Regions from separate parts of the Streptosporangium sp. NPDC050148 genome, predicted to be linked through region 3. Evidence: predicted binding sites of a transcription regulator. Region 3 holds the regulator's gene; each other region holds the start of a gene.
The links. Region 3 encodes HrcA, which represses chaperone genes, less so after heat shock. Its sites were predicted from a motif close to TTGGCACTCTCNNNNNGAGAGTGCCAA; they were not measured.
Positions count from the first base shown of each region.

Region 1: the regulator HrcA is predicted to act here: its motif matches at 2,300-2,326, upstream of groES (co-chaperone GroES).
Region 2: the regulator HrcA is predicted to act here: its motif matches at 1,514-1,540, upstream of ACZ6RT_RS36245 (FmdB family zinc ribbon protein).

Region 1 is NZ_JBVJIA010000041.1:49,039-53,043, forward strand. It holds gene groL (chaperonin GroEL) at 184-1,806, opposite strand; gene groES (co-chaperone GroES) at 1,899-2,210, opposite strand; gene ACZ6RT_RS32605 (class I SAM-dependent methyltransferase) at 2,454-3,620, shown strand; gene ACZ6RT_RS32610 (hypothetical protein) at 3,861-4,005, shown strand, end outside.
Region 2 is NZ_JBVJIA010000057.1:6,328-10,332, forward strand. It holds gene ACZ6RT_RS36240 (MFS transporter) at 1-1,021, shown strand, start outside; gene ACZ6RT_RS36245 (FmdB family zinc ribbon protein) at 1,137-1,484, opposite strand; gene ACZ6RT_RS36250 (potassium/proton antiporter) at 1,675-3,180, opposite strand; gene ACZ6RT_RS36255 (5-formyltetrahydrofolate cyclo-ligase) at 3,382-3,960, opposite strand; gene galU (UTP--glucose-1-phosphate uridylyltransferase GalU) at 3,985-4,005, shown strand, end outside.
Region 3 is NZ_JBVJIA010000013.1:101,383-105,387, forward strand. It holds gene dnaJ (molecular chaperone DnaJ) at 130-1,269, opposite strand; gene hrcA (heat-inducible transcriptional repressor HrcA) at 1,284-2,297, opposite strand; gene ACZ6RT_RS16980 (hypothetical protein) at 2,479-3,423, shown strand; gene ACZ6RT_RS16985 (DUF3097 domain-containing protein) at 3,481-4,005, shown strand, end outside.

The DNA.
Region 1 (4,005 bases), on a different contig from region 3:
CAGAAGCGTTTTTTGGATCTTCCACGCCGGAAGACGTGCCATGACGCTTTGGGACCGCTTTCGGTTCACCGCCGGAAGCGATCGTCCTTCATCCTCCACGCGAGCCCGGCGGGTCCCGGACGCGGAGACACGAACGGCCCGCGTCCCCCGAGGGGGGCGCGGGCCGCGCGGGAGCGGTACCGATCAGTGGCCGTGACCGTGGCCGTGGCCCTGACCGCCGCCGGCCGGGGCCTCCTCCTCGGGCTTGTCCACCACGAGGGCCTCGGTCGTCAGCAGCATGCCGGCGATGGAGGCGGCGTTCTGGACGGCCGAGCGGGTGACCTTGACCGGGTCGATGACGCCCTGGGCGATCAGGTCGCCGTACTCGCCGGTGGCGGCGTTGAAGCCCTGGCCGGCGGAGAGCTCGGTGACCTTGGCCGTCACCACGTAACCCTCGAGACCGGCGTTCTCGGCGATCCAGCGGGCCGGCTCGACGAGCGCCTTGCGGACGATCGAGACACCGGTCGCCTCGTCCCCGGTCAGGCCCAGGTCGTCGAGGGCCTTGGAGACGTGGATGAGCGCGGAGCCACCGCCGGAGACGATGCCCTCCTCGATCGCGGCGCGGGTGGCCGAGATCGCGTCCTCGAGGCGGTGCTTCTTCTCCTTGAGCTCCACCTCGGTGGCCGCGCCGACCTTGAGCACGCAGACACCGCCGGAGAGCTTGGCCAGACGCTCCTGGAGCTTCTCGCGGTCCCAGTCGGAGTCGGACTGCTCGATGGCGAGCTTGATCTCCTTGACGCGGTCGGCGATCGCCGTGGCCTCGCCGGCACCGTCGACGACGGTGGTGGAGTCCTTGGTGATCACGACGCGGCGGGCGGTGCCCAGCACCTCGACGCCGACGTGCTCCAGCTTGAGGCCGATCTCCTCGCTGACGACCTGGCCACCGGTGAGGATGGCGATGTCCTGCAGCATGGCCTTGCGGCGGTCACCGAAGCCGGGCGCCTTGACCGCGACCGAGGTGAAGGTGCCGCGGATCTTGTTCGTCACCAGGACGGCCAGGGCCTCGCCCTCGACGTCCTCGGCGATGACCAGCAGGGCCTTCTTGGTCTGCGCGATCTTCTCGAGCAGCGGCAGGAAGTCGGCGACCGAGGAGATCTTGCCCTGGGTGATCAGGATGTAGGGGTCCTCCAGGACCGCCTCCATGCGCTCCTGGTCGGTCACCATGTAGGGCGACAGGTAACCCTTGTCGAACTGCAGGCCCTCGGTGAACTCCAGCTCCAGGCCCATGGTGTTGGACTCTTCGACGGTGATCACACCGTCCTTGCCCACCTTGTCGAACGCCTCGGCGATCAGCTCGCCGATCTTGGCGTCCTGCGCGGAGATCGTCGCGACGTGCGCGATCTCCTTCTTGTCCTCGACCGGGCGGGCGGACTCGATGAGCCTGTCGCTGACGGTCTTGGCGGCGATGTCGATGCCGCGCTTGAGGGAGAGCGGCTGGGCGCCGGCGGCCACGTTGCGCAGGCCCTCGCGGACCATGGCCTGGGCCAGGACGGTCGCGGTGGTGGTGCCGTCACCGGCGACGTCGTTGGTCTTGGTCGCCACCTCCTTGGCCAGCTGCGCGCCGAGGTTCTCGTACGGCGCCTCCAGCTCGACCTCACGGGCGATGGTGACACCGTCGTTGGTGATGGTGGGCGCACCGAACTTCTTGTCGATGACGACGTTGCGACCACGCGGGCCCAGCGTCACCTTGACCGCGTCCGCGAGAGCGTTCACGCCGCGCTCGAGAGCTCGGCGCGCGTCCTCCTCGAACGACAGGATCTTCGGCATGACAATCCTCTCTATAAGTACGTCGGCGCATCAAAGCCCCGGGCGCTGTCGCGACCCGGGGCTCGATACGTCATCTTTTTGTGAAGCGAGATCTACTTCTCGATGATGGCGAGCACGTCGCGGGCGGAGAGCACCAGGTACTCCTCGCCGCTGTACTTCACCTCGGTGCCGCCGTACTTGCTGTAGAGGACCACGTCGCCCTCGTTGACGTCGAGCGGAACACGCTTCGTGCCGGCGTCGTCCCAGTTGCCGGGACCCACCGCGAGGACCTTGCCCTCCTGCGGCTTCTCCTTGGCGGTGTCCGGGATGACCAGACCGGAAGCGGTGGTCTGCTCGGCCTCAAGCGGCTGGACCACGATGCGGTCGCCGAGCGGCTTAACGGGAACCTTGGTGGCGGTCGTCACGTCGGACCTCCCCTTCAGATGTGAACGATCTAGAAGAGGCGACCAGCGGTCTGCCGTCGCGGGTGTCAGACCTGCCTCGTCGCATTGATTTGGCACTCTCACGGGGAGAGTGCCAATACGGAACAGTATGCAAGGAGGCCTTGACAGTCAACACGAAGCGCCCTTCTGCGCTAGGAGCGGACGGCGAACCGGGAGGAAAACCCCTCATCAGGCCCGTGACGGAAGGCGATAGCGTCGGCTGCTGTGAATCTCGACGCATTCCGGGAGCTGCTCACCCCGCGCGGCCAGGAGGCGCTCGCCGCCGCGGCCGGGACCGCCGGCGACGACCCGGTGACGGCGGTGACCCGCCTCCGGAGGCACTACGACGCGGACCTGACCTCGGCCGCGCTCACCCAGGCCGCGCTCAGGGTGCGCGCCAGGGACAAGTTCGGCCCCGACGCCGACCTGATGTACTTCACCCGCGCCGGGCTGGAGCAGGCCACCCGCCGCGAGGTCGCCGACCACCGGGCGCGCCGCCTGGCGGCGGGCTCGCGGGTCGCCGACGTCTGCTGCGGCATCGGCGGCGACCTGCTGGCCCTGGCCAGGGCCGGATGCACGGTCGAGGCCGTGGACGCCGACCCGCTCACCGCCGCGGTGGCGCGGGCCAACGCGGACGCGCTGGGACTGGGCGAGCGGGTCTCGGTCCGCGCCGCCGACGCCTCCGTCCTGGACCCGGCCGCCTTCGACGTGCTGTTCGCCGACCCCGCGCGCCGCACGGCCCGGGGCAGGACCTTCGACCCGATGGGGTACTCGCCGCCCTGGCCCGCGGTGCTGGAGATGGTGGCCCGCGCCGGCGCCGCCTGCCTGAAGGTCGCCCCCGGCATCCCGTACGAATTCATCCCCGACGGCGCCGAGGCCGAGTGGGTCTCCTGGCGCGGCGACGTCAAGGAGGCGGTGATCTGGTGCGGCGCGCCGGCCGGGACGACGCCGCGCCGGGCCACGCTCCTGCCGTCCGGCGTCACGATGACGCCCGACCCCGCGCTCGGCGCCCCGCCCACCGGCCCGGTGGGCCGCTACATCTACGAGCCGGACGGCGCGGCGATCCGGGCCCACCTGGTCGCGGAGATCGCCGCCTCGGTCGGCGGGCGCCTGCTCGACGCGCAGATCGCCTACATCACCGGCGACGACGCGGTGACGACGCCGTGGGCGTCCCGGTACGAGGTCCACGAGACGCTGCCGTTCTCGCTCAAGCGGTTGCGGGCGGCGCTGCGCGAGCGCGACGCAGGAAACGTGACGATCAAGAAACGCGGTTCCGCGGTGGACGTCGACCGGCTCAGGAAAGACCTCCGGCTCTCCGGCGGTGAATCCGTCACGGTCATTCTCACCCGGATCGGCGAGAGGCCGTTCGCCTTCGTCTGCAGCCCCGGCTGACCAGCCAAAATAGTTAATTCTTCCAGCCAACCGGCAATTCCCATCTTTTAGTCTCGCCGCTGGAAAACCTTGATCCACCGGCTAAGGTTTCGGGGCGGGAGTTCTCCCTCGTCCGCGGTTTCACCATGTTCAGCAGTATTCGTCAGCGTTCATCAGTATTTGTCAGCGTTCATCAGCGTTCATCAGCGACCGACCCCATCCCACCGCGCGGCCGACCGTCGGCGAGTGAAGGAGTTCTCGGTGGATCACTCCGACCACGCCCTGTTCCAGGCGGGCAGCCAGACCGCCATCTCCGACCGGATGCGCGAGCTCCTCGCCCGCGCGGCCCAGGACCACGTCTACGAGCAGCGGACCCAGGGCGCCGTGCTCGACGAGATCCGGCAGC
Region 2 (4,005 bases), on a different contig from region 3:
GGTCATCAGCCGTACCGGGCGATACCGGGCCTTCCCGATCGCCGGGGGCGCGATCACCGCCGTCGGGCTCTACCTGCTCTCGTACGTGAACCCGGACATCTCCGCCCTGCAGCTGAGCCTTTCGCTGCTCGTGCTGGGGGTCGGCCTCGGGCTGGTGATGCAGGTGCTGGTCCTCGTCGTGCAGAACGCGGTCGGCTTCGAGGACCTGGGGGTGGCCACCTCGGGGGCGACCTTCTTCCGGACGATCGGCGGCTCGTTCGGCGTCGCGGTGGCCGGTGCGATCTTCAGCTCCGGTCTCGGGAACTCGCTGGAACGCCTCTCGCGGACGGCCGGCCTGCCGCCGGGGCTGGCGGAGACCGTCCAGGCCGATCCGACGGCCGTACGGCGGCTGCCTCCCGAGACCGCCGCGGCGTTCCTGGACGCCTACTCCGGCGCGATCGCCCAGGTCTTCCTGTACAGCGTGCCCACGGCGCTGGTGGCGTTCGCGGTGGCCTGGCTGCTGCCCGAGACGCCGCTGCGGGAGACGACGAAGGTGACCGATCCCGGCGACTGCTACGGGGCGGTACCGGTCGAGCGGTCCTCGCTGGGAGAGGTCGAGCGGGGGCTGTGGCGGCTGGCGGACGCGGACATGCGCGCCGACTACTACCGCCGCCTGGGCGAGGCGGCCGGGATGGACCTGCCCCCGGGGTCGGTCTGGCTGGTCACCCGGCTGGCCTCGTGCGGACCCCAGGCCGGGGCGGACCTGGCCACGCGGGCGGGGGTCACGGTCGAGGAGGGCCGGCCGTACGCGGACGCGCTCGTCGCGCGCGGCCTGGTCCGCAGGTCCGGTGACGGGAAGGTCCTGGAGCTCACCGACGAGGGCGAGCGGACGGCGGGCCGCCTGGTGCAGGAGGCCCGCGACGGGCTCGCCCGGCTGGTCGACGACTGGAACCCGGCCGAGCACCCGCGCCTGCGCGAGCTGCTGGACAGGCTTCCCCGCGAGCTGCTCGGCTCGGTCGCGGACCGGCCGCCGGGCCGTTGAACCGAGAGACCGGTCACCGTGTCCACCGTGCCGTGAGGCCGTCGTGCCGTACGGCAGGCCGCCGGAACGTACCTACCGGATCCGGTGACGGCCGGTCGGGCGGGACGCGCGTGGCTCAGGAGGCGGCGGCGGCCGGGGTGCTCGTGACCTTCGACGGCTTGGCGTCCGAGGAACCCGAGGAGCCCTTGGAGTCGGTGGAGCTCGAGGAACCCGACGAGTCCGACGACTTGGAGGAGTCCGAGGAGCCGGACGAGCCGTTCGCGGAGGTCACCGTGCTGGACGAGGACGACCTGCTGTCGGTCCGGTAGAAGCCCGAGCCCTTGAAGACGATGCCGACCGCGGAGAACACCTTGCGCAGGTTGCCCGCGCAGCTCGGGCACTCGGTGAGCGCGTCGTCGGAGAACTTCTGGACGATCTCGAACTGGTGGTCACAGGCGTTGCAAGCGTACTGGTAGGTGGGCACGCGCTCCTCCTCGTAGTGGTCCGCGCCGATTGGCACTCTGGTGGCGCGACTGCTAATGGTACGCAGCCGACAAGCATAAACGCGAGTCGGAGTTCTCGCATTCCATGGGGAGATTCCCGTCAGGTGCCCCGGCGGCCGCGGGGGAAGATCTCCGGCATGTCCCGCATCCGCCCGTACGGCGGGGTTTCGGTCAGGTGCCCTGCTCGCCGTACCAGCCCGCGAGCTTGCCCTTGCGACTGATCGCCCGCATCCGGCGCTCGACCGTGGTGCGGCAGGCGGCCGTGGTCACCACCAGGAGCTGGTCGTCCACCCGGATCCTGGTGGAGTCGGCCGGGACGAACGTCCGGCCGTCCCTGACGATCAGGGTGACCTGCGCGTCCGACGGCAGCCGCAGCTCGAAGATCTCCACCCCGTGCAACTTGGACGTCGGCGGCACCCGTACCTGGAGCAGGTCGGCGTTGAGCTCCTCCAGCGGGGCCGACTCGACCTCCAGGTCGCGGGCCTCGGACGGGGTGGTCAGGCCCAGCAGCTTCGCCACGAACGGCAGCGTCGGCCCCTGCAGCAGGGTGTACACGACGACGATCACGAAGACCTCGTTGAACACGAACCTGGCCGTGCCGTCGTCCATCGAGGTGGCCGCCCACGGGATGGTCGCGAGCACGATGGGGACCGCGCCGCGCAGCCCGGCCCAGGACAGGAACGCCTGCTCGCGCCAGTTCAGCCGGTCCACGCGCAGCAGCCGGACCAGCAGCGCCGAGACGATGATCGACGCCGGCCGGGCCACCGCGACCAGGATGAACCCGGCCACCAGGCCGGGCACGATCGCGGACGGCATCTCCGACGGGCTGGCGAGCATCCCCAGCATCACGAACAGGCCGATCTGGGCCAGCCAGGCCACGCCCTCGGCGAACCCCCGCGAGGCGGCGCGGTGCGGCATCCGGGAGTTGCCCATGACCAGCGCGGCGAGGTACACCGCGAGGAAACCGCTGCCGTGCAGCAGCATCGCCCCGGCGTAGGCGACGAACGCGAGCGCGAGCACCGCGATCGGGTACAGGCCCGAGACCGGCAGCGCGATGCGGCGCAGCGCGTACGTGCCGAGCGGGGCGACCGCCAGGCCGACGGCCGCGCCCACCACCAGCTCGAAGACCACCTCGAACAGGGCGACCCCGAGGCTGGGCGAGGTGGCGGCGCTCAGCAGCATCACCGCGATGACCGCGGGGGCGTCGTTGAACCCGGACTCGGCCTCCAGGATGCCCGCCAGGCGCGAGGGCAGCGGCAGGCGCCGCAGGACCGAGAACACCGCGGCGGCGTCGGTGGAGGCGAGGATCGCGCCCAGCAGCAGCGCGGTCCGCCAGTCCATGCCGAGGATCAGGTGCACCGGGGCCGCGACGGCCACGATGCTCACCCCCACGCCCACGGTGGCGAGCACCAGCGCGGTGGGGATGGCGCTCCTGACGTGGTTCCAGCTCGTGGTCAGGCCACCCTCGGCCAGGATGATCGCCAGCGCGATCAGGCCTATCTGCTGGGCGAGCTGCGGATCGTCGAACTGCAGCCCGAACCCGGACTCGCCGATGAGCAGGCCGAAGCCGAGGAAGATCAGGAGGCTGGGCAGTCCGCTGCGGTGGGCGACGCGCACGGCGACGATGGCCGCGATGACGATCCCGGCACCGAGAAGCAGCCAGACGTCCAGTCCCATCTGGCCCCCTCTCCGACTCCGGGGACCATTGTGTCGCATTCCGAGGTGCCGTCATGCACCGTGGACACGCCCTTCCCGTCGCGATCCGGACGCCCCGCGCCCCGTCCCGTACGGCCACGACGGTGTCTCACCTGCGCGTTCTCTCCCGATCGCTCCGGTCGCCCCGGTCGCCCCGCCGGTCCGTCGGTGCCGGGACGGATCTCACCCGTCCGCGGCGATCCTGACGATCCCGTCCGGTGTCGCGGCGTAGCGGACCGCCCGGTCGTGCGGCTCGGCGGGCACGCCGTCGAGCAGCTCGCCCTCGTGCAGCAGCGCCACCGTCGGCACGTTCGGGCCGACCCTGGCCAGCGCCCGGTCGTAGGAGCCGCCGCCCCGGCCGAGCCGCACCCCGGTGGAGGCGTCCACCGCCAGCGCGGGCACGATCACCAGCGCCGCCGTCCTGATCGCGTCGACGCCGCGCCGGGTGTCGACCGGTTCCATGAGCCCGAACCGCCCGGGGGCGAGGGTGTCCGGGCCGTCGTACACGGCCCAGTCGAGATCGTCGTCCTCGCGCAGCACGGGCAGGATCACGGTCGCGCCGTGCTTCCACAGGGCGAAGACCAGCCCGTGGGTGGCCGGCTCGGTGCCGATCGACCAGTAGCACGCGACCAGCCCGGCCATCTGCACCCAGGGCCGGTCCAGCAGGGATTCCCTGATCTGGACGGAAGCCGCGTGCCGCCGCTCGCCGGGGATCGAGGCCCGCGCCGCCTCGATCGAGGAACGCAGCTTCCGCTTGTCCACGGATCCCTCCACTAAGGTTTCGGTATGGCCGACTTCGAAGCTGTG
Region 3 (4,005 bases):
CCGGGCCGGGCCCGCCCGGCCGGTCCGGCCGGCCGGACCGGCCACCGAGGGGACAGGGTCCGGGTCGGTGGGAGCGGTGGGAGCGGTGGGAGCGGTGGGAGCGGTGGGAGCGCTGTCCGGGTCATCTCGTCAGCGGCCGTTGAAGGCGTCCCGCAGGCGGGAGAAGAAGCTCTGCTGGCCGGGCGCGAACTTGCCCGGCGGGCGCTCCTCGCCGCGGAGCCTGGCGAGCTCCTTCAGGAGCTCCTCCTGGGCCGCGTCCAGGCGGGTGGGGGTCTCCACGTTGACGTGGATCAGCAGGTCGCCGCGGCCGGTCTCGTTCAGGCGCTGCACCCCGCGGCCGTAGAGCGGGATCGTCTGCCCCGACTGCGTGCCGGGTCGGATGTCCAGCTCCTCGGCGCCGTCCAGCGTCTCCATGGTCAGGATGGTGCCGAGCGCCGCCGCGGCCATCGGGATCTGCACGGTGCAGTGCAGGTCGTCGCCACGCCGCTCGAAGGTCTCGTGGGGGCGCTCGACGATCTCCAGGAACAGGTCGCCGGGGGGGCCGCCACCGGGACCGACCTCGCCCTCACCGGCGAGCTGGATGTGGGTGCCGTCCTCGACGCCGGCCGGGATGCGGACCTTGATGGTCCGCCGGGTGCGGACCCGGCCGTCGCCCGAGCACTCCTGGCAGGGGTTGCGGATGATCGAGCCGAAGCCGCCGCACTGGGGGCAGGGACGCGACGTCATGACCTGGCCGAGGAAGGACCGGGTGACCTGGGAGACCTCACCGCGTCCGTGACACATGTCACAGGTGTCGGGGTGGGTCCCGGCGGCGGCACCGGAGCCGGTGCAGACCTTGCAGACCACCGCGGTGTCGACGACCAGCTCGCGGGTCGTGCCGAAGCCCGACTCCTGCAGGTCCAGCTCGACCCGGATGGTGGCGTTACGTCCGCGGCGGGCGCGCGAACGGGGCCCCCGGCCGCCTCCGGCACCGGCGGCGCCGAAGAAGGCGTCCATGATGTCGCTGAACGGGAACCCCGCGCCGAAGCCTCCGGCCCCCGGGCCGCCCGAGGAGAACGGGTCGCCGCCCATGTCGTACATCTGGCGCTTACCGGAGTCGGAGAGGACCTCGTAGGCCTGCGTGATCTCCTTGAACCGCTCCTGGGTCTCAGGGTCGGGGTTGACGTCGGGATGCAGCTCTCGCGCCAGGCGGCGATACGCCTTCTTGATCTCTTCCGCACTGGCGTCACGGCGCACCCCGAGGGTGCCGTAGTAGTCGCTCTTAGCCACTTTTCGTTGACCTCTTAGGATGCAGCCAGAATCTGGCTGACGTAGCGTGCCACCGCGCGCACCGCGCCCATCGTGACCGGGTAGTCCATACGCGTCGGGCCCAGCACACCGAGCCGGGCCAGTTGCTTGTCCCCAGAACCGTATCCGGCGGCGACGATGGACGTGCCCTGGAGTCCGGTATAGGGGTTCTCCGAGCCGATCCGCACGGTCAGCGCCGACAGGTCGGAGGTCTCACCGAGCAGCCGCATGAGCACGACCTGCTCCTCCAGGGCCTCCAGCACGTCGCGGAGGCCGACCGTGAAGTCGGCTCCCGCCAGGTTGGCGGCCCCGGCAAAAACGATCTTCTCATCGTGCTTCTCCACCAGCGACTCCAGCAGCACCGACAGGATCGTGGCCGCGAGCGGCCGATCCTCGGGCGACAGCCGCTCGGGCAGGTCGGCGACCCTGTCGGGGACGCCGCTGAGCCCGCACCCGTCCAGGGAGGTGTTGAGCACCGCGCGCAGGTGGGCCACCCGCTGCTCGTCGGCGACCTCGGGCAGCTCGACCACCCGCTGCTCGACCCGGCCGGTGTTGGTGATCAGCACGAACATCAGCCGATGCTCGCTCAGCGGCACCAGCTCGACGTGGCGGACCGCCGAGTTGGTCAGCGTCGGGTACTGCACCACGGCGACCTGGCGGGTCAGCTGGGCCAGCAGCCGCACCGTCCGCATGACCACGTCGTCGATGTCCACGGCCCCGGCCAGGAAGCTCTCGATGGCCTTGCGCTCGGCACTGGAGAGCGGTTTCACCTGGGACAGCCGGTCGACGAAGAGCCGGTACCCCTTGTCGGTGGGCACCCGGCCGGCGCTGGTGTGGGGCTGGGCGATGTACCCCTGTTCCTCCAGCACGGCCATGTCGTTACGGATCGTCGCCGGTGAGACCCCCAGGTTGTGCCGGTCCGCCAGCGCCTTGGAACCCACCGGCTCGTTGGTGGACACGTAGTCCTCGACGATGGCGCGTAGCACCGCGAGCTTCCGGTCGTCGACCAACGTGGTCACCTCCCTGCCTGCGTCCGAGGGAAACACGAGGTCTGGCACTCTGTGTTCCCGAGTGCCAAGTGTACGGCCCCGGCGCGAAAGGCGCGATAAGCAAGAGCTGCGGATGGTCCCGCCAAGCCGTTGTTAAGTCAACTGCTATCGCGATCCAAGGCGAAGCCACCACAATCCGTATATGTCCAAAGATTTTGGTTCTTTCCCGGGGGGCGCGGCCGGTGACCCCGGTCACGGTGCCTCCCAGCAGCCATATGTCCCACCCGGCGGGCAACCGTACGGACAGCCCGGCTACGGGGGCGGGCCCGGCCGGCCGGGCCCGCAGCCGTACGGCCAGCCGGGCCAGCCGGGCCAGCCGGGACAGCAGCCCTACGGCCAGCCCGGGCAGCCGGGTCAGCCCGGGCAGCAGCCCTACTACCAGGGCGGGCAGGGCCACCCGTCGTACCCGGGCGGGCAGCAGCCCTACCAGGGGGACCCCTCCTACGGTCACGCGCCTCCCGGGTACGGCGCCCCGCAGGGACCGTCGTCCACCGGGAAGATCAAGCCCGGCATCGGGTGGATCGTCGGGGCCTGGCTGGTCGCCGCGCTCAGCGTCATCGTCGGCATCGCCGGGTTCGCCGGTGGTCTCTCCGACGCGGCCGAGTCCGCCCCCAAGACGTCGTTCGTCCCCGGCCAGGAGACGACGGTCAGGCTCGACCCCGCCGACAGGCCCGCCCTCTACGTCTCCACCGCGGGCCCCACCCGGTTCGAGTGCTCCCTCAGGGGCGGCACCGGCACCCCGCGGCTGCAGAAGCCGGCCGGGCGGACGACCGTCTCCGGGGCGAACGGCATCTCCTGGGAGCTGGGCCTGCGGATCGGCGTGGACCGGGCGGGCGACTACCGGATGACCTGCACCGCCGACCCGGACGAGGGCACCAGGTTCGGCGTGGGCCAGGAGTTCGCCACCGGAGCGCTGGTGGGCGGGGTGGTCGCCCTGTTCGCGGTGCCCGGCGTCGGCATCCTGCTGGCCATCCTCGTGACGATCGTCGTCCTGGTGAAGCGGGGCAACGCCCGCAAGCGCCAGGCGTCCGCCGCGGCGTCGGCGGCGGCGGGACAGTGGGCGGCATCGGGACCGTACGGCAGGTGACGGTGGCTTTTGCTAGCGTCCCACGTGATCCCGGCGAGAGAGGGTGGACGGTCGTTGATGTACGAGCGTGACGTTCTGGCGGAAGACTGGCGGCGCCCCCGCCGGGGGACGATCCCCCAGGTCCCCGCCGAGCTCGACCTGGTCGTCGAGGACGCCGACGGCGGCTTCTGCGGCGCCGTGGTGGCCTGCGACAAGGAGGCCGTCACCCTGGAGGACCGGTTCGGGCGCCGGCGGGTCTTCCCGCTGGAACCGGCCGCGTTCCTGCTGGAGGGCAAGGTGGTGACCCTGGTGCGGCCGGCCACCGCGCCGCGCGGCCCGCGGCGGAGCGCCTCGGGGTCCATCGCGGTGGAGGGGCTGCGGGCCCAGGTCGCCCGGGAGAGCCGGATCTACGTCGAGGGCGTGCACGACGCCGCCCTCGTGGAGAAGGTCTGGGGGCACGACCTGCGGGTCGAGGGCGTGGTCGTGGAGTACCTGGAGGGGGTCGACCACCTGCCCTCCATCGTCGAGGAGTTCGCTCCGGGGCCCGGCCGCCGGCTGGGGGTGCTCGTCGACCACCTGGTCCCCGGCTCCAAGGAGAGCCGG